DNA from 4 places in the Azotobacter armeniacus genome. Region 4 is predicted to be linked to each of the others. Evidence: predicted binding sites of a transcription regulator. Region 4 holds the regulator's gene; each other region holds the start of a gene.
What was found. Region 4 encodes sigma-54, which starts transcription at its own class of promoters, with help from an activator protein. Its sites were predicted from a motif close to ANTGGCATNNANNTTGCTNT; they were not measured.
Positions count from the first base shown of each region.

Region 1: the regulator sigma-54 is predicted to act here: its motif matches at 2,857-2,876, upstream of ACYVD0_RS08700 (DNA translocase FtsK).
Region 2: the regulator sigma-54 is predicted to act here: its motif matches at 4,137-4,156, upstream of nirB (nitrite/sulfite reductase domain-containing protein).
Region 3: the regulator sigma-54 is predicted to act here: its motif matches at 3,330-3,349, upstream of ACYVD0_RS10720 (CmpA/NrtA family ABC transporter substrate-binding protein).

Region 1 is NZ_BAAGYK010000036.1:14,902-22,210, reverse strand. It holds gene ACYVD0_RS08700 (DNA translocase FtsK) at 1-2,704, opposite strand, end outside; gene trxB (thioredoxin-disulfide reductase) at 3,312-4,259, shown strand; gene aat (leucyl/phenylalanyl-tRNA--protein transferase) at 4,312-4,992, shown strand; gene ACYVD0_RS08685 (arginyl-transferase family protein) at 5,073-5,780, shown strand; gene infA (translation initiation factor IF-1) at 5,883-6,101, shown strand; gene clpA (ATP-dependent Clp protease ATP-binding subunit) at 6,172-7,309, opposite strand, start outside.
Region 2 is NZ_BAAGYK010000050.1:24,164-31,472, forward strand. It holds gene ACYVD0_RS10745 (1-phosphofructokinase family hexose kinase) at 1-497, opposite strand, end outside; gene ACYVD0_RS10750 (MFS transporter) at 1,004-2,215, shown strand; gene ACYVD0_RS10755 (protein kinase domain-containing protein) at 2,356-4,029, shown strand; gene nirB (nitrite/sulfite reductase domain-containing protein) at 4,301-6,751, shown strand; gene nirD (nitrite reductase (NAD(P)H) small subunit) at 6,853-7,179, shown strand; gene ACYVD0_RS10770 (nitrate reductase) at 7,290-7,309, shown strand, end outside.
Region 3 is NZ_BAAGYK010000050.1:15,637-22,945, reverse strand. It holds gene alaC (alanine transaminase) at 1-845, opposite strand, end outside; gene ACYVD0_RS10730 (hypothetical protein) at 1,065-1,364, shown strand; gene ACYVD0_RS10725 (ANTAR domain-containing response regulator) at 1,397-1,975, opposite strand; gene ACYVD0_RS10720 (CmpA/NrtA family ABC transporter substrate-binding protein) at 1,957-3,210, opposite strand; gene acnB (bifunctional aconitate hydratase 2/2-methylisocitrate dehydratase) at 3,455-6,064, opposite strand; gene ACYVD0_RS10710 (DUF1289 domain-containing protein) at 6,447-6,923, shown strand; gene ACYVD0_RS10705 (MiaE family protein) at 6,999-7,309, shown strand, end outside.
Region 4 is NZ_BAAGYK010000003.1:50,109-57,417, reverse strand. It holds gene tldD (metalloprotease PmbA/TldD family protein) at 1-789, shown strand, start outside; gene yjgA (DarP family protein) at 854-1,372, opposite strand; gene pmbA (metalloprotease PmbA/TldD family protein) at 1,450-2,796, shown strand; gene ACYVD0_RS00775 (HPr family phosphocarrier protein) at 2,849-3,121, opposite strand; gene rapZ (RapZ family nucleotide-binding protein) at 3,137-3,994, opposite strand; gene ptsN (PTS IIA-like nitrogen regulatory protein PtsN) at 4,090-4,554, opposite strand; gene hpf (ribosome-associated translation inhibitor RaiA) at 4,567-4,875, opposite strand; gene ACYVD0_RS00755 (RNA polymerase factor sigma-54) at 4,991-6,499, opposite strand; gene lptB (LPS export ABC transporter ATP-binding protein) at 6,631-7,309, opposite strand, start outside.

The DNA of each region.
Region 1 (7,309 bases), on a different contig from region 4:
ACACCACACCCGCCATCTCCATGGCTTCGATCATCCGTGCCGCGCGGTTATAGCCGATTTTCAATTTGCGCTGTACAGCGGAAATCGAAGCACGGCGGCTTTCCGTCACGAAGCGCACGGCCTCGTCGTACAGTGGATCCTCCTCGCTGCCTTCGCCGTCGCCACCACCCTCGAAGCCACCGCCAGCCTCCTCGGCGCCGGAGAGGATGTCCTCGACGTAGTCCGGCGCGCCGCGCTGCTTCCAGGCCTCAACGACGCGGTGCACCTCGTCGTCGGAGACGAAGGCGCCGTGCACGCGAATGGGCAGGCCGGTACCGGGCGGAAGGTAGAGCATGTCGCCGTGGCCGAGCAGCTGCTCGGCGCCGCCCTGGTCGAGGATGGTGCGCGAGTCGATCTTGCTGGACACCTGGAAGGCCATCCGCGTCGGGATGTTCGCCTTGATCAGGCCGGTGATCACGTCCACAGAAGGACGCTGGGTCGCCAGGATCAGGTGAATGCCGGCAGCACGAGCCTTCTGGGCAATACGCGCGATCAGTTCCTCGACCTTCTTGCCGACGATCATCATCATGTCGGCGAACTCGTCGACCACCACCACAATGGTCGGCAGCGGCTGCAGCAGCGGCGGCTCGTCATCCATGCTCTCGCGCCGGTACAGGGGATCGCCGAGCGGCATGCCGGCTTCCTCGGCATCCTTCACCTTGCGGTTGAAGCCGGCCAGGTTGCGCACGCCCATGGCCGCCATCAGCTTGTAGCGGCGCTCCATCTCGGCCACGCTCCAGCGCAGGGCGTTGGCCGCTTCCTTCATGTCGGTCACCACTGGGCAGAGCAGATGGGGAATGCCCTCGTAGATCGACAGCTCGAGCATTTTCGGGTCGATCATGATCAGGCGCGCCTGTTCGGGCGTCGACTTGAAGAGGATCGACAGGATCATGGCGTTGACCCCCACCGACTTGCCGGAGCCGGTGGTGCCGGCCACCAGCAGGTGCGGCATCTTCGCCAGGTCGGCGATGACCGGCTTGCCGCCGATGTCGTGGCCGAGCGCCAGGGTGACCGGCGATTTGGCGTCCTCGTATTCGGTGGACTCCAGCACCTCGGAGAAGCGGACGATCTGCCGGTCCTCGTTGGGCACCTCGATGCCCACTGTGGTCCTGCCGGGAATGACCTCGACCACGCGCACGCTGATCATCGCCATCGAGCGCGCCAGATCCTTGGCCAGGTTGGAAATCCGGCTGACCTTAACGCCCGGTGCCGGCTGGATCTCGAAGCGGGTGATCACCGGGCCGGGATGCACGGACTCGACGGTCACCTCGACTCCGAACTCCTTGAGCTTGATCTCGAGCAGGCGCGACAGCGCTTCGAGCGACTCGGGTGAATAGTTTTGGGACTTCCTCTCGGGCGCATCCAGCAGGGAAAGCGGCGGCAGGGTGCCCTCCAGGGCACTGTCGACGAACGAAGCGGGCCTGTCCCTCATCACGGGCATGGGCACGGGTTGCGGCCTGGGCTCCATGGCCAGGGACTCCGACAGCGGAGTAATGACCGGTGCCGGTCGCCGCTCCGGCTTGACCACAGGCCTGGCCGGTAGCGGGTCCGGTTCGGTGCGCGACAGGGGCTGGGCTGCTGGCGGCTCGGGCTCGTCGAAATCCTGGAAACTGACCGGCAGCGCCTCCTCGGATGGGTCGCGACCCTGGAAGCTCAGTGACAGGTCGTCGAATCCGCCGAAATCCTCGGACCAGGCCCTAACCTCCTCGGGTTCGTTGCGGCTCTGGGGCTTGGCGGTTGCGAGTTTGGGCTCGATACGGGCCTTGGGTGTTGCCAGTTCGGGCTCAATGCGCGGCTTGCGCGGTAAGGAAGATTCGGGCGGACGCTGGAACCTGGCCGGAACATCCGCGGCTGCGCTGCGGCGTTGGGGACTGGGCTTGGCCGACTCGGCCTGTACGGCAGCCAGCGGCTCGGCGAGCCGCGGTTCGAGGGCGCGGGACGGCTCGCCCCGTGCCTCGTCGACCTTGCGGGACTTGGCCGGCCTCTCCGGCTCGCGCAACTGGGCGACCAGTCGCCTGCGCTCGGCCAGGGCGCCCCACCAGCGGCCGATGGCGCCCTGTACCAGCTCAAACAGATCGAGAGTGATCTTCCCGGTCAGATCCATGACTCTGAACCAGGACAGATCGGCGAACACGGTCAACCCGAAGAGGAACAGCGCAAGAAAGATCAGCGTGCTGCCCTGCACGTTGAGTACATCCAGGGCGAGCTTGCCCAGAACCTCGCCCAGGGCACCACCCGCCGAGGCCGGCAGCCCGGAGGCCGAATGGAAATGGATGTAAGCCAGCGCGGAGCCCGCCGGAACCAGGATCGCCAGACCGGTCAGGCGCCAGGAGAACAGCCAGCCGCTCCATGGCCAGGGGTCATGACGCGCCATGAACGCCTGGGCCGTCTTGATCACCATCAGCAAGGGAAAGAGATAGGCGAAATAGCCCAGAGCCATGAACAGGATATCGGCGAACCAGGCCCCTGCCCGGCCAGCGGCATTCTGCACCTGCACCACACTGCTGCTGTGACTCCAACCCGGGTCGGAAGGATCATAGGTCAACAGTGCCATCCAGAGGTACAGGCACAGGGCACTCAGGGCGATCAGGGCACCTTCCTTGAGGCGGGAGCTCAACTGTTGCTGCCACGCCGGAAGCCGTACTTTAGTAGAGGAATTCTTCAAAACGCTTCTTTTCCTGCGCCAACGGCGCGTTCCATCTATATAGGTTACGTATCGGTCGAGAGCCAAGAGTGCGGCAACGACGGCTGAGTTCAGGCTGATCCGTAGGCCCAACCATGCAGTGTTGAAACCAGGCTTAGACTACTCATTTATAATGAGCAAATTCCACGTCTTCGGCCGAATTTCGCCTTTCCCGTCTCATCCTGCCTTTGTCCCCCTACGGGGACGTCAGCTCGTTTGGCGATCCCCACGAGGAAACGGCGAGGCCGGCTCTTTGAGCGCCTCCATTGTACGGTTTTACCTATCCGATGCCAGGCAGAGAGCCTGCCGGGACAATCGCATGAATAACTTTCTCCCATTCATGGGAGAGGGGGCTGGGGAGAGGGCAAATGAGCAGCAATGGCCTGTTTTCCCTCTCCCCAGCCCCTCTCCCGCACGCGGGAGAGGGAGTGAACGGCTGCACCTGCCCCTTACATGCGATTGCCCTGGAGAGCCTGCCCCCTTTTTGCCGACCTCTCATACTTCGGTGTAGCATAGTCGACACTCATTGCCATGCTGCTCCATTGGACCATGCATTTTCTTTTGTGACAAAGGCTTACGGGGACTTTTTATGAATGATGTCAAGCATTCGCGGCTGATCATCCTGGGCTCCGGCCCAGCCGGCTACACCGCCGCCGTCTATGCTGCGCGCGCTAATCTGAAGCCCCTGCTGATCACCGGCATCCAGCCTGGCGGCCAACTGACCACTACTACCGAAGTGGACAATTGGCCCGGCGACGTTGAAGGCCTGACCGGTCCCGCCCTGATGGAGCGCATGCAGAAACACGCCGAGCGCTTCGATACCGAGATTGCCTACGACCACATCCACACCGTCAAGTTGCAGCAGCACCCCTTCACCCTGATCGGCGACAGCGCGACCTACACCTGCGACGCGCTGATCATCGCCACCGGAGCTTCCGCCCAGTACCTCGGCCTGCCTTCGGAAGAAGCCTTCTCCGGCAAGGGCGTTTCCGCCTGTGCCACCTGTGATGGTTTCTTCTATCGCAATCAGGTGGTCTGCGTGATTGGCGGCGGCAATACCGCGGTGGAGGAAGCATTGTATCTGTCGAACATTGCCAAGGAGGTGCACCTGATTCATCGTCGCGACAAGCTGCGCGCCGAAAAGATTCTCCAGAACAAGCTCTTCGAAAAGGCACAAAACGGCAATATCCGCCTGCACTGGAACCAGACCCTGGATGAGGTGCTTGGCGACGCCTCCGGAGTGACTGGTGTGCGCCTGAAGGACACCCTGAATGGCACCACCGAAACGCTGCCTTTGACCGGCGTCTTCATCGCTATCGGCCATAAGCCCAACACCGAGCTCTTCCAAGGCCAGCTCGAGATGCACAACGGCTACCTGTCGATCAAGGGCGGCAGCGCGGGCGATGCCACCGCCACCAGCATCAAAGGCGTTTTCGCTGCCGGCGATGTGGCCGACCATGTCTACCGCCAGGCCATTACCTCGGCCGGTGCCGGCTGCATGGCCGCCCTGGATGCCGAGCGCTATCTGGACAACTGACCCCCCTGGCGGGCTCCGGCCCGCCCTCCCCCATTCACACTGCGGCGTCAACATGCTGACCTGTTTGCAACGCGACAGCCTGAGCTTCCCCCCTCTGGAGAGAGCCTTGTGCGATCCCAATGGCCTTCTGGCCGTCGGAGGCGATCTCTCCGCCGAACGCCTGATCCAGGCCTATCGGCACGGCTGCTTCCCTTGGTATCAGGCAGGACAGCCAATTCTTTGGTGGGCACCGGATCCACGCACTGTGTTGCTCCCCCATGAACTGCACGTTTCCCGCAGCCTGCGCAAAACCCTCCGCCAAGGCCTCTTCCAGGTCACCTTCGATCGCAATTTTCCTGCAGTGATCCACGCCTGCGCCGGCCCTCGCGATTATGCCGACGGCACCTGGATAACGCCGGAAATGCAGGACGCCTATCAGGAACTACATCGCCGCGGCGTCGCCCACTCGGTCGAGGTCTGGCAGAACGGCACACTTGTCGGCGGGCTCTACGGCTTGGCGATCGGTCAACTATTCTTTGGCGAATCCATGTTCAGCCATGCCGACAACGCCTCCAAGGTCGGCTTTGCGACACTGGTGAAACGACTCGAGCAATGGGGCTTCGTGCTGATCGACTGCCAGATGCCCACCCAGCACCTGCAAAACCTCGGCGCTCGCAGCATTCCTCGCAGCGAGTTCTCCGACTACCTGCAGCGTCATCTGGACCAGCCGAGCACGGCTGACTGGGTTGCCTAGTAGAGGTTCACAGCCTGGCATACACTTGCTGAGTGCCGCTGAACAATCACGGCCTGCTAAGAGCTTTCCGGGGGTTGACCATGACCGAGCTGGCTCGTCTCAAGTTCTACGCCACTCAACCGCACGCCTGCAGCTACCTGCCCAACGAGCAGGCGACGACTCTGTTCCTCGATCCCAGCCAACCAATGGACATGCGCGTCTATGCGGAACTCTCCGAGCTCGGCTTCCGGCGCAGCGGTGACCACCTTTATCGCCCTCACTGCCAAGGCTGCAATGCCTGCATCCCGGCCCGCATCCCTGCCACGAGCTTTTTACCGAATCGCCAGCAGAGGCGTATCCTGAAACGCAATGCAGACATCTCAGTGCAAGCCGTACGCCCCAGCTTCAACGAAGAGTATTACAAGCTATACGCACGCTATATCGAACAGCGCCATGCCGATGGTGACATGCACCCCCCCAGCCGGGACCAGTTCTGCACATTCCTGGTCCGCGATCTGCCCTTCTCCCGCTTCTATGAGTTCCGTCTGTCCGGACGCCTGCTGGCCGTCGCCGTGACCGACGCGCTCCCCAATGGCCTGTCGGCAGTCTATACCTTCTACGACCCAGACGAAGAACGACGCAGCCTCGGCCGCTATGCCATTCTCTGGCAAATTGGCGAAGCTGCGCGTCTCGGCCTACAGGCAGTGTATCTAGGCTACTGGATCAAGAATTGCCGAAAGATGAGCTACAAGACCCAATATCGCCCAATCGAATTGCTGGTGAATCATCGCTGGCTCACTTTAACTTGATAGCCCTTGGCGTCAACAGCCATTTTCAGGCACAATGCACGCCGTTTTGCTCGGCGTGCCAGCTACGTTGGGCCATTCATTGCATACCGAGGGCTTTATTGAATGTCGAAAGAAGACAGCTTCGAAATGGAAGGTACTGTCGTCGACACCCTGCCCAACACCATGTTCCGCGTGGAGTTGGAAAATGGGCATGTCGTTACCGCGCACATTTCCGGCAAGATGCGCAAGAATTACATCCGCATCCTCACCGGCGACAAGGTGCGCGTTGAACTGACTCCTTACGACCTGAGCAAAGGTCGCATCACCTATCGCGCCCGCTGAAACGGATCCAATGAAAAACGCCCGGCTATGCCGGGCGTTTTTCATTCTGGCAAACTTGTTGCTGGCGCACTCAAGCTACTTCGACAGCAGTCTCGAACTCGAAGGACAGCTCCTCATCCTTCAAATCGATATGCACCAGACCACCATGCTCGGCCAACTCGCCAAAAAGTATCTCCTCGGCCAAGGGACGCTTGATCTTATCCTGAATTAGACGAGCCATCGGCCGCGCGCCCATCTGCGCATCGTAGCCATGCTCCGCAAGCCAGCTACGTGCCTGCTCGGAAACATCCAACTGCACGCGCTTGTCCTCCAGCTGCGCCTGAAGCTCGGTAAGGAACTTGTCGACAATGCTCTTGATCACTTCATGACTCAGCCGCCCGAACTGGATGATGGTGTCCAAACGGTTGCGGAACTCGGGCGTGAAGCTCTTCTTGACCACTTCCATGGCATCGGAAGAATGATCCTGCAGGGTGAAGCCGATCGAGGCACGGGCCGCAGTCTCCGCGCCAGCATTGGTGGTCATGATGATGATAACGCTGCGGAAATCGGCCTTACGTCCGTTATTGTCGGTCAGCGTGCCATGATCCATGACCTGTAACAGCAGGTTGAATACCTCTGGATGCGCTTTCTCGATTTCATCCAGTAACAATACACAGTGCGGCTGCTTGGTAATCGCCTCGGTGAGGAGACCTCCCTGGTCGAAGCCGACATATCCGGGAGGCGCACCGATCAAGCGCGAAACGGTGTGCCGCTCCATATATTCGGACATGTCGAAGCGCAGCAATTCCACGCCCAGAGCCTTGGCCAGCTGCCGAGCAGCCTCGGTCTTGCCCACACCTGTGGGACCTGCGAAGAGGAAGGAGCCGACCGGCTTGTCCGGCGATTTTAACCCGGCCCGCGACAGCTTGATCGCGGTCGCAAGCGAGTCGATAGCCGCATCCTGACCGAATACGGTCAACTTGAGATCACGCTCGAGGTTACGCAGTAACTCCTTGTCGGAGCTGGACACATGCTTGGGCGGGATGCGGGCGATCTTGGCAACGATGTCCTCGACCTGAGCCACATCGATAAGCTTGGCACGCATCTCCTCCGGCTGGAGACGCTGGAACGCTCCAGCCTCGTCAATAACGTCGATAGCCTTGTCCGGCATATGACGATCATTGATATAGCGGAAGGACAACTCTGCCGCAGCACGCAATGCCTCGTCG
Region 2 (7,309 bases), on a different contig from region 4:
AGCACTAGCTTCGCGCCCATGCGCCGCGCCAAGTCCGTGATCTCGTTGTGGAAGGCCAGCTCCATGCCGGGTGGAAAGCTGCCACTGACGACCACATAGGACGGCGCCGGTGCGAGCGCAGCGATGGCCTCCAGGCAACTTTGCCGCTCCGCCAGGGTCAGGACCGGTCCGGGCAGGACGAAGCGGTACTGCAGGCCGGTTTCGCCCTCATCCACACTGAAGCTTTCGCGGGTATCGCCGATGATCGGTACCCGTAGCTGAGGTAGGCCTAGCCCCTCCAGCGCACGCTGCAGCATCTCGCCGAACGGACCGCCGGCCGGATAGACCGCCACAGTGTCGCCGCCAAGGTTCTGGACCACCCGTGCCACATTGATACCGCCGCCGCCCGGCTCATAGCGCGGCAGGCTGCAGCGCAGCTTGCTGGTCGGCGCAAGGCGCGCGATGCTCGTGGAGACATCCACCGCGGGGTTGAGGGTCAGGGTGGCGATGCGCGGCATGAAGCGCTCCAACAGAGAATTCGGCGGACCGTATATTTAACCAGAGCACAGCTCTTTTCCGACAACTCTCAAAATTTCGTCGAATCTTGAGGGGGGAGCTGTGGTGGATGGCCCGAATGCAGACGCTCCACAAGACCAGGCTCGCCCCATTGCGGCGCATCCAAACTCGAATACGCCCTCTTTTGACTCAAAAAACCCCCACAGCAAAAGGGGCTTTGGCGCTCCCCGGCGCAGGAACGACAGGGCTTTCCGGATTTTGGCACACTCCCTGCTTTCACAATTTCCACAGGGCAGCCAACGGCGGTTGCCTGTTGAACGACAAAGGCGTCGCATCACCTCGCTCAGGCGAGTAGTGGTGTGGCGCCTTTTGCGTTTCGGCCCCAGCGCCTGGGGCGGTGAACGAAGGCCCTCGTGGCCCGCCCCTTTTCAACCTGTTGTGGCTCCGGTCCAGGCATGCGCCTCGCCTGCCAACCCACCGGAGTTTCTTGCCACCGATGAGGTGTTCGATGAATACGAGTTTCTGGAAGGCCGGCCACACCCCCACGCTGTTCGCCGCATTCCTCTATTTCGACCTGAGCTTCATGATCTGGTACGTGCTCGGCCCGCTGGGCGTGCAGATCGCCACCGACCTCGGGCTGACCACCCAGCAGCGCGCCCTGATGGTCGCCACGCCGATCCTCTCCGGCGCCGTGCTGCGCTTCCTGATGGGCCTGCTGGCCGACCGCAGCTCGCCGAAGAGCGCCGGCATCCTCGGTCAGGTGATCGTCATCGTCGCCCTGGCGGTGGCCTGGATCATGGGCATCCACAGCTACGCGCAGGCCCTGCTGCTCGGCCTGTTCCTCGGCATCGCCGGTGCCTCCTTCGCCGTGGCCCTGCCGCTGGCCTCGCAGTGGTATCCGCCGCAACACCAGGGCAAAGCCATGGGCATCGCCGGCGCCGGCAACTCCGGCACGGTGCTCGCCGCCCTGTTCGCCCCCGGACTGGCTGCTGCCTTCGGCTGGAACAACGTGTTCGGCCTGGCACTGATCCCGCTGGTGCTGACCCTGATCATCTTCGCCGCCTGTGCCAAGAACGCTCCGGAACGCCCGCAGCCCAAGGCCGTCGCCGACTACCTGAAGGCCCTCGCCGACCGCGACAGTTGGTGGTTCATGCTGTTCTACAGCGTGACCTTCGGCGGCTTCCTCGGCCTGGCCAGCACCCTGCCCGGCTACTTCCACGATCAGTACGGCTTCGACCCGGTAAAGGCCGGCTACTATACCGCTGCCTGCGTGTTCGCCGGCAGCCTGCTGCGCCCACTCGGCGGCGCCCTGGCCGACCGCATCGGCGGTATCCGCTCGCTGCTGATGATGTACACCCTGGCCGCCCTGTGCATTGCCGTAGTCGGCTTCAACCTGCCCAGCTCGACTGCCGCGCTGGCCCTGTTCGTGGTCGCCATGCTCAGCCTGGGCGCCGGCAACGGCGCGGTATTCCAGCTGGTGCCGCAGCGCTTTCGCAAGGAAATTGGGGTGATGACTGGGCTGATCGGCATGGCCGGTGGCATCGGCGGCTTCGCTCTGACTGCCGGGCTCGGCACCATCAAGCAGTCCACCGGCGATTACCAGCTCGGCCTGTGGCTGTTCGCCGGCCTGGCTGTGGTCGCCTGGTTCGGCCTGCACGGGGTGAAGAAGCGCTGGCGCACCACCTGGGGCAGCGCCGCGGTGACCGCCGCACGGGTCTGATCTGGCCAGGGCGCAGCGAACGATGAATATCGCTGCGCTCAACACCACCCTACGGACCGATGGCTCCTACGCTCCCCCGCGTGGGAGCCTTTTTCGCATCCGGCCGCCTTGCACTTCGATACCAGCCCAGGAGGTCGCCCATGCCCCTGCAACTCAGCATCGGCGAAGCAAGCGCCGCCGGCCCCCGCCCGGAAAACCAGGACGCCCTCCGCGTGGTCACCCCGGCGCCGACCCTGGCGGCGAGCAAGGGCTACCTGTTCGCCCTGGCCGACGGCGTCAGCCAATGCGCCGACGGTGGTCTGGCGGCGCGTACCACCCTGCAGGCCCTGGCCATGGACTACTACGCCACCCCGGAAACCTGGGCGGTGGCACAGGCGCTGGATCGCCTGCTGCTGGCGCAGAACCGCTGGCTGCAGGCCAACGGCGGCGGTCAGCCGCTGCTCACCACCCTCACCGCGCTAGTCCTGCGCGGGCGGCGTTTCACCCTCGCCCATGTCGGCGACTGCCGGGCCTATCGCTGGCGCGACGGGCAGTTGGAACGGCTGACCGAAGAGCATGTCTGGGAACAGCCCGAGATGCGCCATGTGCTCAAGCGCGCCTTGGGCCTGGACCAGCATCTGCTGGTCGACTATCGGGATGGCGACCTGCAGGAGGGCGACGCCTTCCTGCTGGTCAGCGATGGTGTCTGGGCAGCCCTCGGCGATCCGGGCATTCGCCGCCTTCTCGCCGATGAGCACGATCTGCCGGCCGCGGCCCGGGCGCTGGTGCGCGCTGCCCACCTGGCCGGCAGCCCGGACAATGCCAGTGCCCTGCTGCTGCGCGTCGAGCGCCTACCGGAAGGCTCGCTGGCCGATAACCTAGCGCAGCTGCAGCACTGGCCACCGCCACCCGCGCTGCGCGAGGGCCAACTGTTCGAGGGCTGGCGGGTCGACGGCCTGCTGGCCGAGTCGCGCCAGTCCCTGGTCTACCGGGTACACGACAGCCATGACCGCCGCTGGCTGCTGAAGACCCTGCCGCCAGCCCGGAGTAACGAGGTCGAGGCCGGCCAGGCCCTACTGCAGGAGGAATGGTTCCTGCGCCGGGTAGCGGGCCGCTATTTTCCCGAGGTCGCCCTGTTATCACAGCGCCAGCACCTCTATTACGTGCAGCGGGAATATCCCGGCCGCACCCTGGCCGAGCACCTGAACGCGCACGGCCCGCTGGCGCTGGCCCAGTGGCTGGACCTCGCACCCCGCCTGCTGCGTGCCCTCGGCATGCTGCATCGGCGCAACATCCTGCACCGCGACATCAAGCCGGAGAACCTGCTGTGGGGCGAGGACGGCGAGCTGCGTCTGCTCGACTTCGGCCTGGCCTACTGTCCGGGTCTGTCCCGCGACGAGGCCCACAGCCTGCCCGGCACGCCCAGCTACATTGCTCCGGAAGCCTTTGCCGGCGCCGCGCCCGACGCCCGCCAGGATCTCTATGCCGCCGGCGTTACCCTCTATGTCCTGCTCACCGGCCACTATCCCTACGGTGAGATCGAAGCCTTCCAGCATCCGCGCTTCGGCACGCCGACCCCGGCCAGCCGCTACCGTCCGGACCTGCCCGCCTGGCTCGACGAAAGCCTGCGCCGGGCGCTGGTTGCCGATCCACAGCAACGCTTCGAAACCGCCGAGGAATGGCTGCTCGAGCTGGAACAGGGCGAGCGGCGACCCCAGGAGCTGCGTCTCCGTCCCTGGCTGGAGTGCGAGCCGCTGAAGGTCTGGCGCGGCATCGCCCTGCTCTCCCTGCTGCTCAATCTGGCGCTGTTCGCCCTGCTGGTCGCCACCCGCTAACCCTTAAAGCACTAAAAGCGAGCAAAATGCCCCAAAAACATGCACGATCAAATGGATCAAACCAGACTTGAACTCGGAAAACCCCTTGTAAATCAGCAGCACATGGAATTGGCATATTTCCTGCTTTGAAAATGCTCAACAGATTACATGGCACTGCCTTCAACGTGGAGGGCAGTGCTTCCCGACAGAACGGGAATGGACAAAGGCGTCCTCGCTGGATAACCGGCGGGACGCCTTTTTTGTTTTCCGCTTTCCGTAACGGAGAAGAGCGATGGAAAAACTCAAGCTGGTGATGATCGGCAACGGCATGGCCGGCGTACGCACTCTGGAAGAATTGCTCAAGCTCGCCCCCGATCTCTACGAGATCACGGTGTTCGGCGCCGAACCACACCCGAACTACAACCGCATCCTGCTCTCTCCGGTGCTGGCCGGCGAACAGACCTTCGAGGAGATCATCCTCAACGATCTGGACTGGTACCGGGACAACGGCATCGACTTGCGCATTGGCTGCAAAGTGGTCGACATCGACCGGCAGAATCGCCAGGTAATCGCCGAAGACGGCAGCGTGACCGAGTACGATCGCCTGCTCGTCGCCACCGGCTCCACCCCCTTCATCCTGCCGATCCCCGGCAAGGATCTGCAGGGCGTGATCGGCTACCGCGACATCGCCGACACCCAGATGATGATGAAAACCGCCCGGACCCACCGCCACGCGCTGGTGATCGGCGGCGGCCTGCTCGGCCTGGAAGCGGCCAACGGCCTCAAGCTGCGCGGCATGGAGGTGACCGTGGTGCACCTCGGCGACTGGCTGCTCGACCGCCAGTTGGACAAGACCGCCGGCAAGCTGCTGCAGCGTGCCCTGGAAGCACGCGGCATCAAGTTCCGTCTGAACACCAACACCGCTGCCCTGCTCGACGACGACCAGGGCCGGGTCGCCGCTGCACGCTTCAGCGACGGCGAGGAGACTCCCGCCGACCTGGTGGTGATGGCCGCCGGCATCCGTCCCAACGCCGAACTGGCCGAGCGCGCGGGCCTGGCCTGCAACCGCGGCATCCAGGTCGACGACAGCCTGCAGACCTCCGACCCGGCCATTTATGCCGTCGGCGAATGCGCCAACCACCGAGGCATCGCCTATGGTCTGGTGGCGCCGCTGTTCGAACAGGCTCGAGTCTGCGCCGACCACCTGGCCCAGCTCGGCAACGCCTGCTACGAAGGCTCGGTGACCTCCACCAAGCTCAAGGTCACCGGCATCGATCTGTTCTCCGCCGGCGACTTCATGGGCGAGGAAGGCACCGAGACCATCACCCTCTCCGACCCCATCGGTGGCGTCTACAAGAAACTGGTGGTCAAGGACGACGTGCTGGTCGGCGCCTGCCTGTACGGCGACACCGCCGACGGCGGCTGGTACTTCCGCCAGATCCGCGAGAACCACAACGTCGCCGAGATCCGCGACCTCCTGATGTTCGGCGAGAACGCCCTCGGCGATGCCGGCCATCAGGGCCAGGACAAGGCCATGGCGATGAGCGACGAGCTGGAGGTCTGTGGCTGCAACGGCGTGTGCAAGAGCACCATCGTCAAGGCGATCCAGGAAAACGGACTGCTTTCCGTGGACGAGGTGAAGAAGCACACCAAGGCGGCCAGCTCCTGCGGCTCCTGTGCCGGTCTGGTCGAGCAGATCCTGATCAACACCGTCGGCGGCGCCGCGGATGTCAAGCCCAAGAGCGAGAAGCCGGTGTGCGGCTGCACCGATCTCAACCACGGCCAAGTACGCCAGGCGATTCGCGAGCAGCACCTGACCGGCCTGGGTGAGGCCATGAAGGCCTTGGAATGGCGCACCCCCAACGGCTGCGCCACCTGCCGCCCGGCACTGAACTACTACCTGATCTCCACCTGGCCGGGCGAGGCCAAGGACGATCCACAGTCGCGTCTGATCAACGAGCGCGCCCACGCCAACATCCAGAAGGACGGCACCTTCTCGGTGGTGCCACGTATGTGGGGCGGCGTGACCACCCCCTCCGAGCTACGCCGCATTGCCGACGTGGCCGAGAAGTACAGCGTGCCCATGGTCAAGGTCACCGGCGGCCAGCGCATCGACCTGCTGGGCGTGAAGAAGGAAGATTTGCCGAGCGTCTGGAAGGACCTGGACATGCCCTCCGGCCACGCCTATGGCAAGTCCATCCGCACCGTGAAGACCTGCGTCGGCAGCGAGTTCTGCCGCTTCGGCACCCAGAACTCGACGCAGATGGGCATCGACCTGGAGCACGCACTGTTCGGCATGTGGTCGCCGCACAAGGTCAAGCTGGCGGTTTCCGGCTGCCCGCGCAACTGCGCCGAATCGGGGATCAAGGACGTCGGCATCATCGGCGTGGATTCGGGCTGGGAGCTGTACATCGGCGGCAACGGCGGCATCAAGACCGAGGCCGGCGAGTTCTTCGTCAAGGTCAGGACCGCCGAGGAAGTCATGGAATACAGCCTGGCCTTCCTTCAGCTCTACCGCGAGGAGGCCTTCTACCTGGAGCGCACCGTGCACTACATGCACCGCGTCGGCCTGGAACACATCAAACAGGCCGTACTGGAAGACGAGGAGCGGCGCAAGGCCCTGCACCAGCGCCTGCTGTTCGCCCTGTCCTTCGAGCAGGACCCGTGGCAGCAACAGATCGAAACCCCTGCGCTGAAGAAGGAATTCGAGCGCATCCCGGTCAGGGAACTGGAAACCGTCTGACGGGCGAGGCCCATCCGCCGGAGCGAATTGCGAGTGCTGCGCCAGGCGCCGATGGATCCGCTCCTGCAGCAAACCTGCAATGAATTGAGCGAGGAATACCGATGAATTGGCTGGATATCTGCGCACTGGAAGAGATCAACGTGCTCGGCGCACGCATCGTCGCCGGCCCCAAGGGCGACATCGCCATCTTCCGTACCGCAAGCGACGAGGTGTTCGCCCTCGACGACCGCTGCCCGCACAAGGGCGGGCCGCTGTCGCAGGGACTGATCTATGGCAAGCGCGTCGCCTGCCCGCTGCACAACTGGCAGATCGACCTGGCAAGCGGCGAGGCCCTGGAGCCGGATGTAGGCTGCTCGCACAAGCACCCGGTCAAGGTCGAGGATGGCCGCGTGCTGCTGGCCCTGAAGTCCCTGAAAGACTGCGCCTGACCCCGTAGGGTGGAAAACGCCGCAGGCTTTTCCAGCAACGACACCACTGAACCGCTGGGCAAGCAAAGCATTGTCCACCCTACGACCCCAAACAACACGGAGCGACTGCCATGACCCGGCCGACCCAGAC
Region 3 (7,309 bases), on a different contig from region 4:
TGCAGCGGGGTGAAGGTGCCGTAGTCATGGTAGCTCTTGATCCGCGCCAGGGCGCCGACCAGTTCGGCATTGCCAACCATGAAGCCGATGCGCCAGCCGGCCATGTTGTAGCTCTTCGACAGGGTGAAGAACTCCACGGCGATGTCCTTGGCGCCCGGCACCTGCATGATCGACGGCGCCTTCCAGCCATCGTATACGATGTCGGCGTAGGCCAGGTCATGCACCACGAGGATGTCGTACTGCTTGGCCAGGGCCACCACACGCTCGAAGAAGTCCAGCTCCACGCACTGGGCGGTGGGGTTGGAGGGAAAACCCAGGATCATCATCTTCGGCTTGGGAATCGCCTCGCGAATCGCCCGCTCCAGCTCGGCGAAGAAATCCACACCGGGCACCAGCGGCACCGAGCGCACCTGAGCGCCGGCGATCACCGCACCGTAGATGTGGATCGGGTAGCTGGGATTGGGCACCAGCACGGTGTCGCCGTGGTCGAGGGTGGCCAGCATCAGGTGCGCCAGGCCCTCCTTGGAGCCGATGGTGACGATAGCCTCGCTGTCCGGGTTTATCTCCACAGCGTAGCGCTCCTGGTACCAGCGCGATATGGCACGGCGCAGGCGCGGGATGCCGCGGGAGGTGGAGTAGCCATGGGTATCCTCGCGCCGGGCGACCTGCACCAGTTTCTCGACGATATGCGGCGGGGTGGCGCCGTCGGGGTTGCCCATGCTGAAGTCGATGATGTCCTCGCCACGGCGGCGGGCGGCCATCTTCAGTTCGGCGGTGATGTTGAATACGTAGGGGGGGAGACGATCGATGCGCGCGAAGCGGCGCCCTGAATGGGAGTCGGTCATGTTTGCCTCGGATACGTAAGCGCCCGGAACCGTCCGAGCGACGTTGGCCAGTGCGCTGGCCTGCGTGCGGAACATACGCGGGTGGCCAGCAAGCTGGCAAGCCTGACTTTGTGATGAATGAGTGGGGGTGCGCGGCTGGCGCCGCAATGCAATCGAAGCTGGGTTTCGGCACGGGCGTTTTGGTAGATTTCCCCCGCATTCTCAACAAAGGTGAAATCCATGAAACCAGTCAGCAGCAGGTCATCCACGCAGCGCTCGTCCGGCAGCGAATTTCTCGAAACCCGGTTCGGCAGCAAGGTGCTCAACGTCACGGTCACCATGAAGCCGGACCGGCTGGTGGCCGAGCAGATGATGCCCGAGGGCGACGAGGTGCAGGTGGCAATGCTGCAGAATCCGTTCGCGGTGACCCGCGACCTGACTAACCTCTTGAGCGCAGCGAAATCGGACGATTCGCTGGTGATCGTCTGTGCCAACGACAAGATCTACCGGGCGGGCCTGAAATTCCTCGGCCTGGCCTGATGGCGAGCGAGGGCAGGGGCTGTCTGCTCCCCTCAGCTGCCCAGCATGTCGTGCATGGCGATGACCTGTTCGGCGACCTGGATCAGCTTCTGCTGGCGGCTCATGGCCTGGCGGCGCATCAGGGTGTAGGCCTCTTCCTCGTTGCAGCTCTTCATCTTCATCAGCAGGCCCTTGGCCAGTTCGATGCGCTTGCGCTCGGCCAGCTGCGCCTCGCGGGCCTGCAGCTGGGCACGCAGGGCCTGATCGCTCTCGAAGCGGGCCATGGCCACGTCGAGGATTGGCTGCAGGCGTTGGGTCTGGATGCCTTCGACGATGTAGGCGCTGACCCCGGCCTGAATGGCCTGGCGCATCACCTTCGGATCGTGCTCGTCGGTGAACATGACGATCGGCCGCGGTTGGTCGCGGCTGACCAGCACTACTTGTTCCATCACGTCGCGGCCGGGCGACTCGGTGTCGATGAGGACTACGTCGGGGCGTACGGCCTCGACCCGCGCCGGCAGGTCGATGGTCAGGCCGGATTCATCGATGACCTCGAAGCCGGCTTCGACCAGGGCGCTTCTCAGACGGCCGACCTTCTTCGGTGTGTCGTTGATCAGGAGGATGCGCAGCATGGGGATGTTCCTTGGTCATCGGCCGAGGATGATTGCGCCTCGCTCAGCGCGTGGAGGGCAAAGCTGCGGGCGTAGGCCGCAGGATCGGAGCCGTCCCAGCGCTTGCCGTCCAGCAGGGTGACGCTGCGCATGGGCGAGGCGGGCTGCGGGATGCCGAGGGCGGCGGCGGCGTCGCGATACAGCTCGAGCTGCTGCACCTGGCTGGCGATGGCGAGGTAGTCGGGATCTTCGCGCAACAGCCCCCAGCGACGGAACTGGGTCATGAACCAGAGGCCGTCGGAGAGATAGGGCAGGTTGACCTCGCCGCCGCCATGGAAGCGCAGGGCATGACTATCCCGCCAGGCATGGCCGTTGCCGTCCTCGTAGTTGCCGAGAAAGCGCGCCTCGATTACCCGGCGTGGCGCAGCCACGTACTCGTCGGCGCTGATCAGCTGCGCGGTACCGGTCTTGTTCTCTTCGCTGGCGTCGATGAAGCGGCTCGCCTCCAGCACAGCCATGACCAAGGCACGGGCGGTGTTGGGGTACTGTTCGACGAAGGCGCGGGTGCAGCCGAGGACCTTCTCCGGATGGTCCGGCCAGATCGACTGGCTGGTGGCGATGGTGAAGCCCATGCCCTGGTCTATGGCGTGGGCCCCCCAGGGTTCGCCGGCACAGAAACCGTCGATGCGGCCGGCGCGCAGGTGTTCGACCATCTGTGGCGGCGGTATTACCAGGGTGTTCACGTCCTCGAGAGGATGGATGCCCAGGCTGGCGAGCCAATAGTAGAGCCAGAGAGCATGGGTACCGGTGGGAAAGGTCTGGGCCAGGGTGAGTTTTGCACTGCTTCGGTGCACATGCTGGGCCAGTGTCTCGCTGCTGCACACGCCAGCCTGCCGAAGCGGCGTCGACAAATTGATGCTCTGGCCGTTCTGGTTGAGGCCCATCAGCACTGCCATGTCGGTTGCCGGTGCGCCGCCGATGCCGAGCTGCATGCTGTAGATCAGTCCGTACAGCCCCTGGGCGGCGTCCAGCTCACCGCTGAGCAGCTTGTCGCGCAGGCTCGACCAGGAAACCTGGCGCTTGAGGTTGAGGCTCAGTCCGTAGGGGGCGGCGAAGCCCTGGGTGGCGGCGACGATCAGCGACGCGGAGTCGGTGAGCGGCATGAAGCCCAAGTTGATCGAGCTCTTCTCGGGGGCATCGCTGCCCGCGACCCAGGCCTGGACATCCGCTCTGGAGGTGGTTTGGTGATCTGTCATGGTGTCTTCCGGCGCTGAGCAAAAAGGCGTCGCTCGGCGGCTGCCTGGGGCAGGGCCGAAAGCGACGCCATTGTCGGTGATGGGGTCCCGCCGTTGGGACCACCGATGCTGCTGGGCTCGAAGCAAACGATATGCCAAGGCCCGAGGCATCGGCCTTTCGACCTGTCGCGCACTCTAGCGCAGGACCGCGGAAAAGAAGAAGCCCCGCACGAGGCGGGGCTTCTTCATTCCGCGCGGGTGAGGCTTAGACCTGCAGGACCGGGAGTTCGGCCTTGGCCGCAGCTTCCTTGTACTCAGCGATCTGGTCGAAGGACAGGTAACGATAGATATCGGCAGCCATGGTGTCGATGTTCTTCGCGTATTCCATGTACTCCTCGACGGTCGGCAGCTTGCCAAGGATCGAGGCGACCGATGCCAGTTCGGCGGAAGCCAGGAATACGTTGGTAGCATCGCCCAGACGATTCGGGAAGTTGCGGGTCGAGGTGGAAACCACGGTCGAACCGGTCTGTACGCGGGCCTGGTTACCCATGCACAGCGAGCAGCCCGGCATTTCCATGCGCGCACCGGCCTTGCCATAGATGCCGTAGTAGCCTTCCTCAGTCAGCTGGTGAGCGTCCATCTTGGTCGGCGGAGCCAGCCACAGACGGGTCGGGATGCCACCCTTGACCTTGTCCAGCAGCTTGCCGGCTGCGCGGAAGTGACCAATGTTGGTCATGCAGGAACCGATGAAGACTTCATCGATCTTCTGACCGGCAACGGTGGACAGCAGACGGGCGTCGTCCGGATCGTTCGGGGCGCAGAGGACCGGCTCCTTGACGTCGGCCAGATCGATCTCGATCACGGCGGCGTATTCGGCGTCCTTGTCGGCTTCCAGCAGTTGCGGCTTGGCCAGCCAGGCTTCCATCGCCTGAGCACGACGCTCCAGGGTGCGCGGATCGCCGTAGCCTTCGCCGATCATCCAGCGCAGCATGGTGATGTTGGACTTCAGGTACTCGGCGATGGCCTTTTCCGGCAGCTTGATGGTGCAACCGGCAGCCGAACGCTCGGCGGAGGCGTCGGACAGCTCGAAGGCTTGCTCGACGGTCAGGCTGTCCAGACCTTCGATCTCGAGGATGCGGCCGGAGAAGATGTTCTTCTTGCCTTTCTTCTCGACGGTCAGCAGGCCGGCCTGGATGGCGTAGTAGGGGATGGCATGCACCAGATCACGCAGGGTGATACCGGGCTGCATCTTGCCCTTGAAACGCACCAGAACGGATTCCGGCATGTCCAGCGGCATCACGCCGGTGGCGGCGGCGAAGGCCACCAGGCCGGAACCGGCCGGGAAGGAGATGCCGATCGGGAAGCGGGTGTGCGAGTCACCACCGGTACCCACGGTATCCGGCAGCAGCATGCGGTTCAGCCAGCTGTGGATGATGCCGTCGCCCGGACGCAGGGACACGCCGCTGCGGTTCATGATGAAGTCCGGCAGGGTGTGGTGGGTCTTGACGTCGATCGGCTTCGGATAGGCGGCGGTGTGGCAGAAGGACTGCATCACCAGGTCGGCGGAGAAGCCCAGGCAAGCCAGGTCCTTCAGCTCGTCGCGGGTCATCGGGCCGGTGGTGTCCTGGGAGCCGACGGTGGTCATCTTCGGCTCGCAGTAGGTGCCCGGACGCACGCCCTTGCCTTCCGGCAGGCCGCAGGCGCGGCCAACCATCTTCTGCGCCAGACTGAAGCCCTTGCCGCTGTCGGCCGGTGCTTCCGGCTTCTTGAACAGGGTGGACGGAGCCAGACCCAGTTCGGCGCGGGCTTTTTCGGTCAGGCCGCGGCCGATGATCAGCGGGATACGGCCACCGGCGCGGACTTCGTCCAGCAGCACCTCAGTCTTCAGCGAGAAGGTGGTGACCAGCTCATCGCTGTCGTGACGACGCACTTCGCCCTTGATGGGGTAGACGTCGATCACGTCACCCATCGCCAGGTTGGTGCAGTCGAATTCGATCGGCAGAGCGCCGGCATCTTCCATGGTGTTGTAGAAGATCGGGGCGATCTTGGTGCCGAAGCAGAAGCCGCCAGCGCGCTTGTTCGGCACGTAGGGGATGTCATCACCGAAGAACCATAGCACCGAGTTGGTAGCGGACTTGCGGGAAGAACCGGTACCGACCACGTCACCGACGTAGGCAACCGGGAAGCCTTTGGCTTTCAGGGCCTCCATCTGCTTGATCGGGCCAACGGAACCCGGAACGTCCGGGTTGATGCCGTCGCGGGCCATCTTCAGCATGGCCAGAGCGTGCAGCGGGATGTCGGGACGTGACCAGGCATCCGGAGCCGGCGACAGGTCGTCGGTGTTGGTTTCGCCAGTCACCTTGAACACGGTCAGGGTGACTTTTTCCGGAACGGCCGGACGGGCCAGGAACCACTCGCCTTCGGACCAGGATTCCAGCACGGCCTTGGCGGCGGCATTGCCTTTCTTGGCTTTCTCGGCCACATCATGGAAGGCGTCGAACATCAGCAGGGTGTGCTTGAGTTGCTCGGCGGCGACGCTGGTCAGCTCGGCGCTGTCCAGCAGCTCGACCAGGGTGGCGATGTTGTAGCCGCCCTGCATGGTGCCCAGCAGTTCGATGGCGCGGGTCTTGCTGATCAGCGGGGAAGTGGCTTCGCCCTTGGCGATGGCGGAGAGGAAACCGGCCTTGACGTAGGCTGCTTCGTCCACGCCCGGCGGAACACGGTTGGTGATCAGGTCAACCAGGAATTCTTCTTCACCGGTCGGCGGGTTCTTCAGCAGTTCGACCAGACCAGCGGTCTGCTCGGCGTTCAGCGGCTGGGGCACGACGCCCTGAGCGGCACGCTCTTCTACGTGTTTGCGATAGGCTTCAAGCACAGTTTTACCCTCATCAGTGGTCCCAGGGGTTTCCGGGACACTCATCCTGGGAATCTCCGCACGCAAGCGCTTCGCCGCCTTATGGGCGGCACGGCCAAGGTTGCGACGATCCCCCTCCAGAAGCTGTTTTCAAAGTTTTACGCCGAGAGAGAACTGGCACTTGGCACCCTCTGGCAGGGTGCCTGCGCCTGTGCCGTTCCGCTCGGATCAACTGTGCTCGTGACGCTTTGAAAACAGCTTCGACTGGACAGTGGTGCCAAAAAGGCATTGAGAGTTTACTGGAAAGCAGTGGTCAAGTTAAAGCCACTGCGGATGACCGAGCCTAGACAAAGGGCTAAGATACTATCTTGTTATTCGCTTTTCCCTGGTTTCCCCTTCGATCATGTCCTATCAGCGCATCAAGACGCCCTGTGTCGGTCTCTGCTCAACAGTCTATGGCGATCTGGTCTGCCGGGGCTGCAAGCGCTTTCACCACGAGGTGGTGAACTGGAACCAGTATGACGAAGAGGGAAAACGCGCCGTCTGGCGGCGGCTGGAAACCCTGCTGGTGCAGGTGGTGCAGGCCAAGCTGGGGGTGTTCGATGAGCAGCGGCTGCGCCAGCAGTTAGAGCAGCGGCAGATCCGCTTCGTGGCTGAGCAGTCGGCGTATTGCTGGGCCTATCGCCTGATCGCCCGCGGTGCCCGGGCGATCAACCAGCTCGAGGCCTACGGCATCGTCCTGCAGCCGGAGTTCCGCGACTGGGAGTTGCCGGCCCTGCGCGATGCCATCGACCGGGAATTCTTCCTGCTCTCCCAGGCCCATTACGAGCGCTACATCGCCCCGCGCTTCCTGCGCGAGGGCGTGCAGAGGCGTATCTGAGGCAGGTGCGGTCGGCTCCTCGGCGACGGGTAGGGGCCGTATAATGCCCAGTTTTCCAAGACCAGCCAGATTGCCATGTCCCTGCTTCCCGAGATCGAGAGCTTCCTGCTCTGCCCGACCCCCCAGACCTGGATCGACCAGGCACTGCAGCATCCCGAGATCCTGCTGATCGATCACGCCAACTGCGAGAAGAAGGCGGCCGGCACGGCGTTGACTCTGCTGTTCCGGCATGTCGACAAGGAGGACCTGCAGTACAAGCTGTCGCGCCTGGCCCGCGAGGAGCTGCGCCATTTCGAACAGGTGGCCGAGCTGATGAAGAAGCGCGGCGTCCTCTACCGGCCGCTCAGCGCTTCGCTCTACGCCCAGCGCCTGCATGCGCATATCCG
Region 4 (7,309 bases):
GATCGCGCTATGGGCTATGCCCGCGAGGCGGTGCGCCAGGCGCTGGTCAATCTCGAGACGATTCCGGCGCCGGCCGGCACGCTGCCGGTGGTGCTCGGTCCGGGCTGGTCCGGCGTGCTGCTGCATGAAGCGGTCGGTCACGGTCTGGAGGGCGACTTCAACCGCAAGGGCAGCTCGGCCTATAGCGGGCGGGTCGGCGAGCGGGTAGCTTCCAGCCTGTGCACCATCGTCGACGACGGCACTCTGGCCGAGCGCCGCGGTTCGCTCAGCCTGGACGACGAGGGCACGCCGACCCAGTGCACCACCCTGATCGAGAACGGCGTGCTGCGGGGCTACATGCAGGACAAGCTGAACGCCCGCCTGATGGGCGTGGCGCCGACCGGCAACGGCCGCCGCGAGTCCTATTCGCACCTGCCGATGCCCCGCATGACCAACACCTACATGCTGGCTGGGCAGAGCGAGCCTGAGGAGATCATCGCTTCGGTGAAGAAGGGGCTCTATTGTGCCAGCCTGGGCGGCGGTCAGGTGGACATCACCAGCGGCAAGTTCGTCTTCTCCACCAGTGAGGCCTATCTGATCGAGGATGGTCGGATCACCACACCGGTCAAGGGCGCGACCCTGATCGGCAACGGTCCGGATGTGATGACCCGGGTCTCCATGGTCGGCAACGACCTGGCGTTGGATAGCGGCGTCGGCACCTGCGGCAAGGACGGCCAGTCGGTTCCGGTGGGCGTCGGCCAGCCGACCCTGAAGATCGATGCGATCACCGTGGGTGGTACCGGCGCCTGAGGCGGGGGCAGGGCGGTCAGCGCTGGCAGGTGGCGCGGCGTGGCGGCCGAGCCGCCCTGTGCAGTCAGCGCAGTCCGCGTTTGCTTTCGTCGAGGTCGCGGATGTACTTGAAGATCTTGCGGCTGGCGGCCGGCGGCTTGTTCTGCTCTGTTTCGTGACGGGCCTGGCGGATCAGGCCGCGCAGGTGCTGGCGGTCGGTGTCCGGGTAGCCGCCGACGAAGGCCTCGAGGGCTTCGTCGCCGCCTTCGAGCAACCGGTCGCGCCAGCGCTCGAGGGCGTGGAAGCGTTCGTTGTACTGGCGGCTGGAGGCGTCCAACTGCTCGAAGAGGGCGAGAATGGCGTCGACGTCTTGGTCGCGCATCAGCTTGCCGATGTACTGGATGTGCCGCTTGCGGGCGATGTGCGCGCTGTGTTTCGGGGCTTCCAGCAGGGCACGGCGCAGGGCGTCGGTCAGCGGCAGGCGGTCGAGCTGCTCGGGCTTGAGCGTGGTCAGTCGCTCGCCGAGCTCCTGCAGGGCATGCAGTTCGCGCTTGACCTGGGATTTGCTCTTCTCTTCAGAGAAGTCTTGGTGAAATTCAGACATGGTGGCGGTCCAGAGATATATGCCGCCATGATAACAGCAGCTCCGGAGCGACTGGCCCGGACCTGACAGGAGTAGTTATGAATCCAGCAGAAATGGTAGGTCCGCAGGCGCTGCCGGAGTTACGGGCCAAGGTCGAGCGGATACTCGCCGAGAGCGAGCGGCAGGGTGCCTCGGCCTGCGAGGTGTCCGTCTCCATCGAGCAGGGCCTGTCCACCACGGTGCGCCAGGGCGAGGTGGAAACCGTCGAGTTCAATCGCGACCAGGGCTTCGGCATCACTCTCTATCTCGGACAGCGCAAGGGCTCGGCGAGCACCTCGGCGACCGGCGAGGAGGCGATCCGGGAAACTGTGGCGGCAGCATTGGCGATCGCCCGGCATGCTTCCGAGGACGACTGCGCCGGCCTGCCAGACGCCGCACTCATGTCTGGCGAACTCCCGGAGCTGGATCTCTTCCACCCCTGGGCGATCAGCCCCGAGCAGGCCATCGAGCGGGCGCTGGAGTGCGAGGCTGCGGCCTTCTCCGCAGATCCGCAGATCCACAACGCCGACGGCACCTCGCTAAACTCGCATCAGGGGTGCCGCGTCTACGGCAACAGCCACGGTTTCATCGGCGGCTATGCCAGCACCCGACACAGCCTCAGCTGCGTGATGATCGCCGAGGGCGAGGGGCAGATGCAGCGCGACTACTGGTATGACGTCAACCGGCGCGGCGAGGCGCTGGCCGATCCGCAGGCGATCGGTCGGCGGGCGGCGGAGCGGGCGGTACGACGTCTTGGCGCGCGGCCGGTGCCGACCTGCGAGGTGCCGGTATTGTTCTCCGCCGAGCTGGCCACCGGACTATTCGGCCATTTCATCGGTGCCATTACCGGCGGCAATCTCTATCGGCACGCATCCTTCCTCGAGGGCGCATTGGGCGAGCAGCTGTTCCCCGAATGGCTGAACCTCGACGAGCGTCCGCACATTCCCCGAGCACTGGGCAGCGCCGCCTTCGATGCTGACGGGCTGCCAACCCGGGCCAAGCATTTCGTCGAGCAGGGCCGGTTGGCCAGCTACGCCTTGGGCACCTATTCGGGACGCAAGCTGGGAATGCCGAGTACGGCCAATGCTGGCGGGGTGCACAACCTGTTCGTCAGCCACGGCGAGGAGGATCAGGCCGCACTGATCCGCCGCATGGGGCGCGGGCTGCTGCTGACCGAGCTGATGGGGCAGGGGCTCAATCTGGTGACCGGCGATTATTCCCGTGGTGCCGGCGGCTTCTGGGTGGAGAATGGTGAGATCCAGTATCCGGTACAGGAGGTAACCATCGCCGGTAACCTGCGCGACATGTTCCGGCAGATCGTCGCGGTGGGCAACGATCTGGAGCATCGCAGCAACATTTGCACCGGTTCGGTGCTTGTCGAACGGATGACTCTGGCGGGAAGCTGAGCGAAGTGACGCAGGGTGGACACCTGCCGCCGGGCAGGCCGAGCGGCAGTATTTATTCGTTTTCGTCGAAGCGATTATTGATCAGCTCGACCAGGGCTTCCAGTGCCTCGCAGTCCTGCTCGCCTTCGGTATGCAGGTGAACGGGCGTTCCCTTGCCGGCGGCCAGCATCATGACCGCCATAATGCTTTTGCCGTCGACCAGGTTCTCCGGGGCTCGACCGATGCGCACCGCACAGGCGTAGCGCCCGGCGACCCCGACGAACTTGGCCGCTGCCCGGGCATGCAGCCCAAGCTTATTGATGATGGTGACTTCGCAGGCGGGCATCGCGTTATCCATCCTTCAGCAGAGGTCGCGGTGGCGAACCTGAACGTTCTTGAGTGACTGCTTCAATGCCCGGCCAAGCCGGTTGGCCAGGTAGACCGAGCGGTGATGGCCGCCGGTGCAGCCGATCGCGATGGTGACATAGGCGCGGTTGCTGGCGGCGAAGCGGGGCAGCCATTTCTGCAGATAGGCCTGGATGTCTTGGTACATCTCCTCGACGTCCGGCTGAGCGGCAAGGTAGTCGGCGACCGGTTGATCCAATCCGGAAAAATTGCGTAGATCCGGCTTCCAGTACGGATTGGGCAGGCAGCGCACATCGAACACCAGATCTGCATCCACCGGCATCCCCCGCTTGAAGCCAAAGGATTCGAACAGAAAGGCCGTTCCCGGTTCAGGCTTGTTCAGCAGGCGCAGCTTGAGCGTGTCGCGCAGCTGGTAGAGGTTGAGGTGGGTGGTGTCGATCTTGAGGTCGGCCAGATCCTTGATCGGAGCGAGTAGCCGGCTTTCGTAGCAGATCGCTTCGGCCAGCGAACGGTTCTCGTTGGTCAGCGGATGGCGTCGGCGGGTTTCCGAGAAGCGCTTGAGTAGGGTTTCGTCATCGGCGTCCAGATAGAGCAGGTCGCAGAGGATATAGCGGGTGCGCACCTCTGTCAGCAGTTCGGGGAAGCGTTTCAGCTGGCTGGGCAGGTTGCGTGCGTCAATAGATACCGCGACCTGGGGCTGGATCAGTTCGGTATGCAGCAGCGCCCGTTCGGCCAGTTCGGGGAGCAGGATGGCCGGCAAGTTGTCGATGCAGAAGAAGCCGTTGTCTTCCAGGATATCGAGGGCGGTGCTTTTGCCCGAACCGGAGCGGCCGCTGACGATAATCACGCGCATGATAAGAGTTTTCCGTCGCCAGGAGTGATTACCGAAAGCCGGGCTGCCAATTGCTCGTTCACAGTCGACGAACCTCCGTACTCCTGGACGGAATCCTACTGGCCCTTCTGGGCGTCCGCCACGACCTGGTAAAGGGCTTCGTTGCTCTCGACCTGGCGCAGACGCTCGCGTACCTCGCTGCGATCGAGCATGCTAGCGATCTGGCGAAGCAATTGCAGATGTTCGTCGGTGGCGGCTTCCGGAACCAGCAGGACGAATAGCAGGTCGACCGGAATGCCGTCGATCGCATCGAAATCGATCGGAGCGTCCAGCCGCAGCAGGGCGCTGATCGGGGCGGGGCAACCGGGAAGACGGCAATGGGGGATGGCGATGCCATTGCCAAAGCCAGTCGAACCCAGCTTTTCACGGGCAATCAGGCTCTCGAAAATGGTCTGCTGATCCAGGTCGGGCATCTCGCGAGCGACCAGATTGGCGATGTATTCGAGAGCGCGCTTCTTGCTGCCCCCCGGCACGTTCACCAGGGAGCGGCCGGGAGTCAGGATGTCTTCGAGTCTGATCATAGGGCGGAGGAGTCAGCGGGCCGTAGCGCCCTGCTGGCGTTCAATCTGCTTTTCCTTGTGCTTGATCAGTTGACGGTCAAGCTTGTCGACGAGCAGGTCGATGGCGGCGTACATGTCTTCATGCTCGGCATTAGCGACTACTTCGGCACCGGAGACATGCAGGGTTGCTTCGATCTTCTGCTTGAGCTTTTCGACTGTCATGATCACCTGAACATTGGTGATGCGATCGAAGTGGCGTTCGAGCCGGCTGATCTTCTCCTCGACATAGTTACGTAGGGCGTCGGTCACATCCAGCTGATGTCCACTGATGTTGACTTGCATACCGCTTTCTCCTTATTTCTGTTTTAACGCAGGCTGACGGGCCTGCTACCGGTATACGCTGCTTCGACTAGCCGCTGAAGGGCTGCTGCTGTATCGATGGCTCGGCTCGATCCCGTTACATGAGTCGCTTGCGTTCGCTGGAAGGCGCAATACTGAGCGATTCCCGGTATTTGGCGACTGTGCGGCGAGCCACCTGTATGCCCTGTTCTTCCAGTAAACCAGCGATCTTGCTGTCGCTCAATGGCTTTTTCGGATTTTCCGCGGCAACTAGTTTTTTGATGATGGCGCGGATGGCGGTGGACGAGCACTCACCGCCCTCAGCGGTGCTGACGTGGCTTGAGAAGAAATACTTCAGCTCGTAGATGCCGCGCGGAGTATGCATGTACTTCTGGGTAGTGACCCGGGAGATAGTCGATTCGTGCATGCCAACGGCTTCGGCGATGTCATGCAGCACCAGCGGTTTCATGGCTTCTTCACCATAGTCGAGGAAGCCCCGCTGGTGTTCGACGATCTGCGTGGATACCTTCATCAAGGTCTCGTTGCGGCTCTGCAGGCTCTTGATGAACCAGCGCGCTTCCTGCAGCTGGTTGCGCATGAAGGTGTTGTCGGCGCTGGCATCTGCACGTCTGATGAAGCCGGCGTAATGGGGGTTGATGCGCAGGCGCGGCACTGCTTCCTGGTTGAGCTCCACCAGCCATCGATCATTGTGCTTGCGTACGATGACGTCGGGCACCACGTATTCGGGCTCGCCCGCCTCGATCTGTGCGCCGGGGCGTGGGTTGAGGCTCTGAATCAGTTCGATCACCGGGCGCAGCTCCTCCTCCTTGAGCTTCATGCGCCGCATCAGTTGGGTGAAGTCGCGGTTGCCGAGCAGGTCGAGATAGCTCCCGGCCAGCCGTTGCGCCTCTTCCAGCCAGGGAGTGTCGGCCGGCAGCTGGCGCAGCTGCAGTAGCAGCGATTCTCTGAGATCGCGTGCGGCGACGCCTGCCGGCTCGAACTGCTGGATGCGGCGTAGCACCATTTCCATTTCGTCGAGTTCGATGCCCATCTCCGGGTCCAGGGAGGCGAGGATTTCCTCCAGCGAGGCTTCCAGATAGCCGTCGCTGTTGATGCTGTCGATCAGGGTGACAGCGATCAGGCGGTCGGTGTCCGACATCGGGGCCAGGTTGAGCTGCCAGAATAGGTGGCTCTGCAGGCTTTCGCCCGTAGAGGTACGGGTGGTGAAATCCCACTCGTCATCGTCGTCGCTGCTCGGCAGGCTGCTGGCGCTGGTCTGGTAGATGTCTTCCCAGGCGGTATCCACCGGCAGCTCGCTGGGGATGCGCTCGTGCCAGTCGCCATCCTCCAGGTTGCCGCCGTCCTCGCTGGCGGATGAGCTCTCGTAGCTCTCCTGATAGGAGCCTTGTGCGGCATCCGCTGACTGGTCGCCATGTTCGGCCAGCGTATCCGGGCTGTCGTAGTCCTCAGCTTCTTCCTGACGTTCCAGCATGGGGTTGGAGTCGAGGGCCTCCTGGATTTCCTGCTGAAGATCCAGGGTCGATAGTTGGAGCAGACGGATGGCCTGTTGCAGCTGTGGGGTCATCGTCAGCTGCTGACCCATCTTAAGGACTAGCGATGGTTTCATATTATAGGAAGCACCATATTTGCCGAAGCATTCGCGTCAATCACTACGAGGCGACGATGCGCCTTCTTAAAGCAAATTTTATGCCTGATTATAACGGAATTTGACTGGTCTATCCCATTCAATAGGGCGCCTCATAGCCGGAATTCGTGGCCGAGATAGACTTCCTGCACCAGTTTGTTGGTGAGGATGGCCTCGGCATCGCCTTCGGCTATCAGCTGCCCATCGTTGACAATGTAGGCGGTTTCGCAGATGTCCAGCGTCTCACGCACGTTATGGTCGGTGATCAGGATGCCGATGCCCTTGTTTTTCAGGTGATGGATAATCTGCTTGATATCATTCACCGAGATCGGGTCGACGCCGGCAAAGGGCTCGTCGAGCAGGATGAACTTCGGCGTGCTGGCCAGAGCGCGGGCAATTTCGACCCGGCGCCGTTCGCCGCCCGAGAGGCTCATGCCGAGGCTGTCGCGGATATGGCTGATGTGGAATTCCTGCAGTAGGGCCTCCGCCGCCTGGCGGCGGCCTTCTCCGTCTAGATCCTTACGGGTTTCGAGGATCGCCATGATGTTATCGGCCACCGTAAGCTTGCGGAAGATCGAGGCTTCCTGGGGCAAGTAGCCGATACCGGCCCGGGCGCGGCCGTGCATGGGTCGGTGGGTGACATCATCCTGATCGATCAGGATGCGCCCCTGGTCGGCACGGACCAAGCCGACGATCATGTAGAAGCAGGTGGTCTTGCCGGCCCCGTTGGGGCCGAGCAGGCCGACGATCTGGCCGCTCTCGATGGAGAGGCTGACGTCGCGGACGACCTGG